Linked DNA regions of Azospirillum brasilense. The protein of the gene in region 1 interacts with the protein of each later gene in a pairwise test. Links are inferred from orthologs where the notes say so. Each region holds a gene or a part of one and is shown on either strand. Other genes may lie near its edges. The genes, in order: H1Q64_RS15765 and H1Q64_RS25910.

The links.
Region 2: the proteins of H1Q64_RS15765 (region 1) and H1Q64_RS25910 interact in binary tests that used the Escherichia coli proteins (3 or more experiments, as listed by UniProt). The link is inferred for Azospirillum brasilense from one-to-one orthologs.

The regions. Positions count from the first base shown.
Region 1 is NZ_CP059450.1:515,741-518,933, reverse strand. Bases 316-3,192 are described here. They hold H1Q64_RS15765 (HesB/IscA family protein), read left to right. Parts: upstream 316-1,514; coding sequence 1,515-1,871; downstream 1,872-3,192. Other genes in these bases: pepN (aminopeptidase N), read left to right, coding at 2,575-3,192; H1Q64_RS15760 (DUF305 domain-containing protein), read right to left, coding at 1,892-2,407; H1Q64_RS15770 (iron-sulfur cluster assembly protein), read left to right, coding at 1,090-1,497; sufU (Fe-S cluster assembly sulfur transfer protein SufU), read left to right, coding at 599-1,066; H1Q64_RS15780 (cysteine desulfurase), read left to right, coding at 316-602. In the rest of the region: more of H1Q64_RS15780, read left to right, coding at 1-315; more of pepN, read left to right, coding at 3,193-3,193. UniProt on the Escherichia coli protein: Is able to transfer iron-sulfur clusters to apo-ferredoxin. Multiple cycles of [2Fe2S] cluster formation and transfer are observed, suggesting that IscA acts catalytically.
Region 2 is NZ_CP059451.1:710,949-714,264, forward strand. The notes cover bases 264-3,263. They hold H1Q64_RS25910 (2Fe-2S iron-sulfur cluster-binding protein), read left to right. Parts: upstream 264-1,601; coding sequence 1,602-1,925; downstream 1,926-3,263. Other genes in these bases: H1Q64_RS25905 (cytochrome P450), read left to right, coding at 355-1,518; H1Q64_RS25915 (NAD(P)/FAD-dependent oxidoreductase), read left to right, coding at 1,955-3,169. In the rest of the region: H1Q64_RS25900 (helix-turn-helix domain-containing protein), read right to left, coding at 1-171. UniProt on the Escherichia coli protein: Ferredoxin are iron-sulfur proteins that transfer electrons in a wide variety of metabolic reactions. Although the function of this ferredoxin is unknown it is probable that it has a role as a cellular electron transfer protein.

The DNA.
Region 1 (3,193 bases):
GCGTGGTGGACGTCCAGGACATCGACGCCGACTTTTACATCATGACCGGCCACAAGCTCTACGGCCCGACCGGGACCGGCGTGCTGTACGGCAAGTACGACCTGCTGAAGAAGATGCCCCCCTATCAGGGCGGCGGCGACATGATCGAGAGCGTCAGCTTCGAAGGCACCACCTTCAAGGCCCCGCCGGCCCGCTTCGAGGCCGGCACCCCGGCCATCACCGAGGTGATCGGGCTGGGCGTGGCGCTGGACTACATGGAGACGCTGGGCCGCGAGGCCATCGCGGCGCACGAGCACGACCTGCTCCAATACGCCACGCAGCAGCTTTCCCAGATCGACGGCCTGCGCGTCTACGGCACCGCGCCGGGCAAAGGCCCGATCATCTCCTTCACGCTGGAGGGGGTGCACCCGCACGACCTCGGCACCATCGTGGACCAGTACGGCGTCGCCGTCCGCGTCGGCCGCCACTGCGCCGAGCCGCTGATGGACCGTTTCGGGGTCGGCGCCACGGCGCGGGCCAGCTTCGCCCTTTACAACACGCGGGCGGAAGCCGACGCTCTGGTCGAATCGGTGATCGCGGTGAAGGAGTTCTTCGGAGCATGATGGACGAACTGCGCGAGCTGTACCAGGAAGTGATCCTGGACCACGGCAAGAACCCCCGGAACTTCCGGCATCCCGACGATGCCAACCGGGAGGCCAAGGGCGAGAACCCCATGTGCGGCGACCGCTTCATGGTCTATCTGAAGCTGAAGGACGGGGTGGTCGAGGATGTGGCCTTCCAGGGCCGCGGCTGCGCCATCTCCACCGCCAGCGCGTCCATGATGACCGAGGTGGTCAAGGGCAAGACCGAGGCGGAGGCCAAGGCCCTGTTCGAGACCTTCCACGACCTCTGCACCAAGGACGACCACGACCACGGTGACCACGGTCCGGTGGACGAGGACGCCATGGAGCGGCTGATGGTGCTGTCCGGCGTCCGTCAGTTCCCGGTGCGCGTGAAATGCGCCACCCTCGCCTGGCACGCGATGAACGCGGCCATCGAAGGCGAGGACAAGGCGAGCAGCGAGTAAGTTGCAGGAAACGGTGAAACGCGATGCCCGATGACGCGATCTCCAAGGAAGCCGACGCCGCGGAGGCCAAGCCGATGAACCAGACCGAAGCGGACATGGCTGCGGCCAAGGCCGCCTACGACCCGCGCGCCGCGCTGAGCGAGGCGGTGATCTCGGCGCTGAAGAGCTGCTACGACCCGGAAATCCCCGTGGACATCTGGGAGCTGGGGTTGATCTACCGCGTCGACATCGGCCCGAACAACGAGGTCGAGATCGACATGACCCTGACCAGTCCCATGTGCCCGGTGGCCGGCGAACTGCCGATGCAGGTGCAGCAGGCGGTTGCGTCCGTCGAGGACGTCACCACATGCAAGGTTGAGCTGGTTTGGGAACCGCCCTGGCGCCAGGACATGATGTCCGAGGTCGCGCGGGTCCAACTGGATATGTTCTAAGGAGGCGAAGATCCCCCATGGCTACGGCTTCTACGGCTTCTCTCCCCAAGGCCCTTTCCATCACCGACGCTGCGGCGGACCGCGTGAAAGCGCTGATGGCGAAGGCGACGGACGACTACATCGGCCTGCGCATCGGCGTGAAGGCGAAGGGCTGCTCCGGCCTCAGCTACGACGTGCAGTACGCCAAGGAAAAGATGAAGTTCGACGAGGTGGTCGAGGACAAGGGCGTCACCGTCCTGATTGATCCCGCCGCCGTGATGTTCCTGATCGGCAGCGAGATGGACTACGTCGACGACAAGTTCCAGACCGGATTCGTCTTCAAGAATCCGAATGAGAAGGGCCGCTGCGGCTGCGGCGAGAGCTTCCACGTTTGATGGGCACCGGACGGAAGCGCCTATTCCTTTTCCGGAGGAGGCGCTCCCCGTTCGCGATAGGACAGCAGATCCGGCGCCGCATCCGGTGTGGGGTTGCGCTCCAGATCGCCGATCAACGCTTTCATCTCGCCGATTTCCCGCACCTGCGCCTCGATGATGCGATCCGCCAGTTCGCGCACGCGCGGATCGCGGATGTGGGCGCGTTCACTGGTCATGATCGCGATGGAATGGTGTGGAATCATCGCCTTCATATAGGACACGTCATCCACGGTTTCCTGGCTGCGCACCAGCCACAGCGCTCCTTCGAACACCGCGATGCCCGCCACCACGATGGCGAGGTTGGTAGCGGTGCTTCTGTACATGGACCACATGAAGCCGATCATGATGATCGCCATCGTGGCCCCCATCACCAAGGCCATCCAGGTCCGCGTCTGGCTGTAGAACACATGGTCGAGGGCGTAGGTGTTCAAATACATCAGCCCGAACATCACGATCGTCGAGACCACAATCATCGCCAGAAAGCGCCAGTAGCTCATGGCCTTTCGCTCCACCTTCAGGATTCAGAGCTTCAAACAGCAATCGGCTTTCATCGTCCCGCCACGCGCCCCTCCCCTGTCCAACGGCGTCCCGCGTCCCCACTCTCCATGCTAGAGTCCGTCCCCGCGACGCCGACACGGCCAAAACAAGGTTAGAGAAAAGCCCCATGGACAAAGGCACGCCCAAGGCCATCCGCCTGCAGGACTACCGCCCGCCCGCGCACCTGATCGACACGGTCGATCTGTTCTTCGACCTCGGCGAGGAGGTGACTACGGTCCGCGCGCAGCTCGGGCTGCGGCGCAACCCGGCGCGCGACGATGCGTCAGCGCTGCCGCTGACGCTGGACGGGCAGCGGCTGGAACTGGTGTCCGTGGCACTGAACGGACAGCCACTGGGCGATGCCGACTACACCGTCACGCCGGACCATCTGACCGTCCACAGCGTGCCGGAAACCTTCACGCTGGAAACCGTCGTCCGCATCAAGCCACAGGAGAACACGGCGCTGGAAGGGCTCTACAAATCCTCCGGCAACTTCTGCAGCCAGTGCGAGGCGGAGGGCTTCCGCAAGATCACCTATTTCGCCGACCGGCCCGACGTGATGGCCCGCTACACCACCACGATCACCGCGGACAAGGCGCGCTACCCAGTGCTGCTGTCCAACGGCAATCTCATGGAATCCGGCGACCTGCCCGACGGGCGCCACCGCGCGGTGTGGGAGGACCCCTTCCCCAAGCCCTGCTACCTGTTCGCCCTGGTCGCCGGCACGCTGGTGCATCAGGAGGACC
Region 2 (3,316 bases), on another replicon or contig:
CCCGCGGTGGGTGTGGGAGCCGATGCCCCAGTCATAGAGGCGGCTGCGGCTTTCGATGTCCTCGATGTGGATGAATTCGGCGTCGGTGAGACGGGCCTCCTCGCCGTAGAGGGCGAACAGCGGCACCGCGCCGGACCGTGTCTGCGCCGTCCCCTTCGCTGCCTGCTCCATGCCGTTCTCCCCCGCGCCTTCGTTTGTCGAAAAAGTACAATTTTCCTTCCGCTTCGTCCATTCCGCCGCAAAGGCGAACCCGTCTAGGATGCAATTGTTCGCGACCTGAACGGTTCGCGTCGATCCAAACCAAAAACCGCCAATTGGCCGCCCGCCGCCGCGGGTGTCGGAGGACTGCGCCCGATGTTCCGTTTCGATCCTTACTCCCTGGCCGTCGATGCCGACCCGTTTCCTTTTTACAAGACCTTGCGCGACGAGCATCCCTGCTTCTGGAGCGAGGAAGCCAACATGTGGGTGCTGTCGCGTTACGACGACATCGTCACCGCGCTGAACGACTGGGAAACCTATTCTTCGGCCAAGGGCAACCTGATGGACGAGATGCCCAACCGCGCCGGCAACACGTTGGGCACCACCGATCCGCCCCGCCACGACCGCCTGCGCAGCATCGTCCAGTTCGCCTTCACCAAGAAGGCGGTGGAAGGGTTGACCGAGCCGGTGCGCGCCTCGGCCAACCGGGCGCTGGACGCCGTGCAGGGGGAGAAGACCTTCGACTTCGTCGGCGACGTTTCCAGCAAGGTCACGGTGGACGTGCTGTTCGGCCTGTTCAACCTGCCGCGCGAGAACGAGCGGATGGTGCGCGACAAGGCCGTGCTGATGGTGCAGTCCGATCCCCGCACCCGCCAGAAGGGGCCGGAGCATCTCGCCGCCTTCCAGTGGATGAGCGAATACGCCAAGGAGCTGGTGGAGCTGCGCAAGCGTGAGCCCGGCGATGACCTCATCACCGCCCTGATCCAGGCCGAGGTCGCCGGCGAGAAGCTGGCCGACCGCGAGGTGCAGATGACCATCACCACGCTGATCATGGCCGGCATCGAATCCCTGTCGGGCTTCCTCGCGATGTTCGCCCTGAACCTCGCCGACCACGCCGACGCGCGCCGCCGGCTCGCCGCCAACCCGGCGCTGATCCCCGACGCCATCGAGGAATCGCTGCGCTTCAACACCTCGGCCCAGCGCTTCCGCCGTTGCCTGCAGAAGGACGTCGCGCTGCACGGCCAGACGATGCACGCCGGTGATTTCGTCTGCCTCGCCTACGGATCGGGGAACCGCGACGAGCGGCGCTTCGTCAACGCGCATCTCTACGACATCGACCGCAAGCCGAAGGGGCATCTGGGATTCGGCGGCGGCGTCCACGCCTGCCTCGGCACCGCCTTCGCCCGTCTGGCCGCCCGCGTCGCCTGCGAGGAGTTCCTGAAGCGCGTGCCGGAGTTCGTCCGGGTGCAGGACCAGTTGCCCTGGATGCCCTCCACCACCTTCCGCAGCCCGACCCGCCTCGAACTGGCGGTCGGCTGATCGCGGGGACGATGGCGCGGCCGGGGGAAAGGCTCCGGCCGCGCCACGACGCTGAACACGGTTTTCCAAAGGAAGTTTCGGTCATGGCGAAGGTCACCTTCATCGAGCACGACGGCCTGGAGCAGGTCGTGGACATCCCGACGGGCTGGACCCTGATGCAGGGCGCGGTGCAAAGCGGCGTCGCCGGCATCGAGGGCGAGTGCGGCGGCTCCTGCGCTTGCGCGACCTGCCACTGCTACGTGGACGAGGCACTCGTCGACTTTCTTCCGCCGCCCAGCGAGACGGAGGAGGAGATGCTCGGCTGCACGGCGTCGGAGCGGCGGAGCAACAGCCGCCTGTCCTGCCAGGTCCGGGTGAGCGACGCGCTGGACGGCATCGTGGTGCGCCTGCCGGAGGCCCAGAGCTGATGGGCGGCCCGGCGCAAGCGGAAGTGGGAATGGTCATCGTCGGGGCGGGGCAGGGCGGCTTGCAGGTCGCCGAATCCCTGCGCGCCGAGGGCTATGACGGCCCGATCACGCTGATCGGCGAGGAGGCCGCGGCCCCCTATCACCGGCCGCCGCTGTCCAAGGCGATTCTCGCCGGCACGATGGAGGAGGCGCAACTCGCCATCCGCGGCGCCGAATTCTTCGAGCGGCAGCGCATCGCCCTACTCAGCGGGACGCGGGTCGCCGCCATCGACCGCTCCGCCCGCCAAGTCCGCCTGGAGGACGGGCGCCGCCTGGGCTATCGCGGGCTGGCGCTTGCCACCGGCGCACGGGTGCGCCGTCTGCCGATAAGCGGTGATGAGCTGGACGGCGTTCTGGGCCTGCGGTCGTTGGACGACGCCCGGCGGATTCGCGCGGCGCTCGAGCGGGCGGCGCGGGTGGTGGTGATCGGTGGCGGCTACATCGGGCTGGAGGTCGCGGCGGCGGCGCGCAAGCGTGGCCTGGAGGTGACCATCCTGGAGGCGGCGGACCGGCTGCTCGCCCGCTCGGCGACGCCGTTCCTGGCAGCCTTCTACGCCGACCTGCACCGCTCCCAGGGCGTGATGGTCGAGCTGGGGGCCAAGGTCGTCGGGCTGGATGGGCAGGGGGGCCGCGTGGCCGCCGTGCGCACCGCCGACGGACGCCCGCATCCGGCGGATCTGGTGGTGGTCGGCGTGGGGATCGTCCCTAACACGGCGCTGGCCGAAGGCTGCGGGCTGGCGTGCGACAGCGGCGTCCTGGTGGACGACTGCGCCCGCACCGGCGATCCGGCCATCGTCGCGGTCGGCGACTGCACGGCCCGTCGCACCACCACGGGGACCCTGCTGCGGCTGGAGTCCGTCCAGAACGCCGTCGAGCAGGGCAGGTCGGCCGCCGCCGCGCTGCTGGGGCGGGAGCGTCCCTTCACGGCGGCGCCCTGGTTCTGGTCCGATCAGTATGACGTGAAGCTGCAGATCGTCGGCCTGTCCGCCGATCATGATCGGATCGTGCTGCGCGGCTCGCCGCAGGACCGTCGCTTCTCCGCCTTCTATTTCCGCCGGGACGCGCTGGTGGCCATCGATTCCATCAACCGTCCGGCGGACCATATGGTCGGCCGCAAGCTGTTGGACCACAAGGCCGTCATCACGCCCGAACAGGCGGCCGACGAGAACCTTCCGCTGGCTTCCTTGACGAGACCAGGGCGCTGACGGACGCGGCGCTCAATCATAGGCGTCGTCGATGCTTCGCGGCATCGCTGAGTCCACGGGAGTCGTGGCGGTGAGCAATGGCGCGGTGTGCAGCCGGCCGGTGGGGATCATCCAGCGCCGATGCGAACGAACTTCGGCACCTGGACG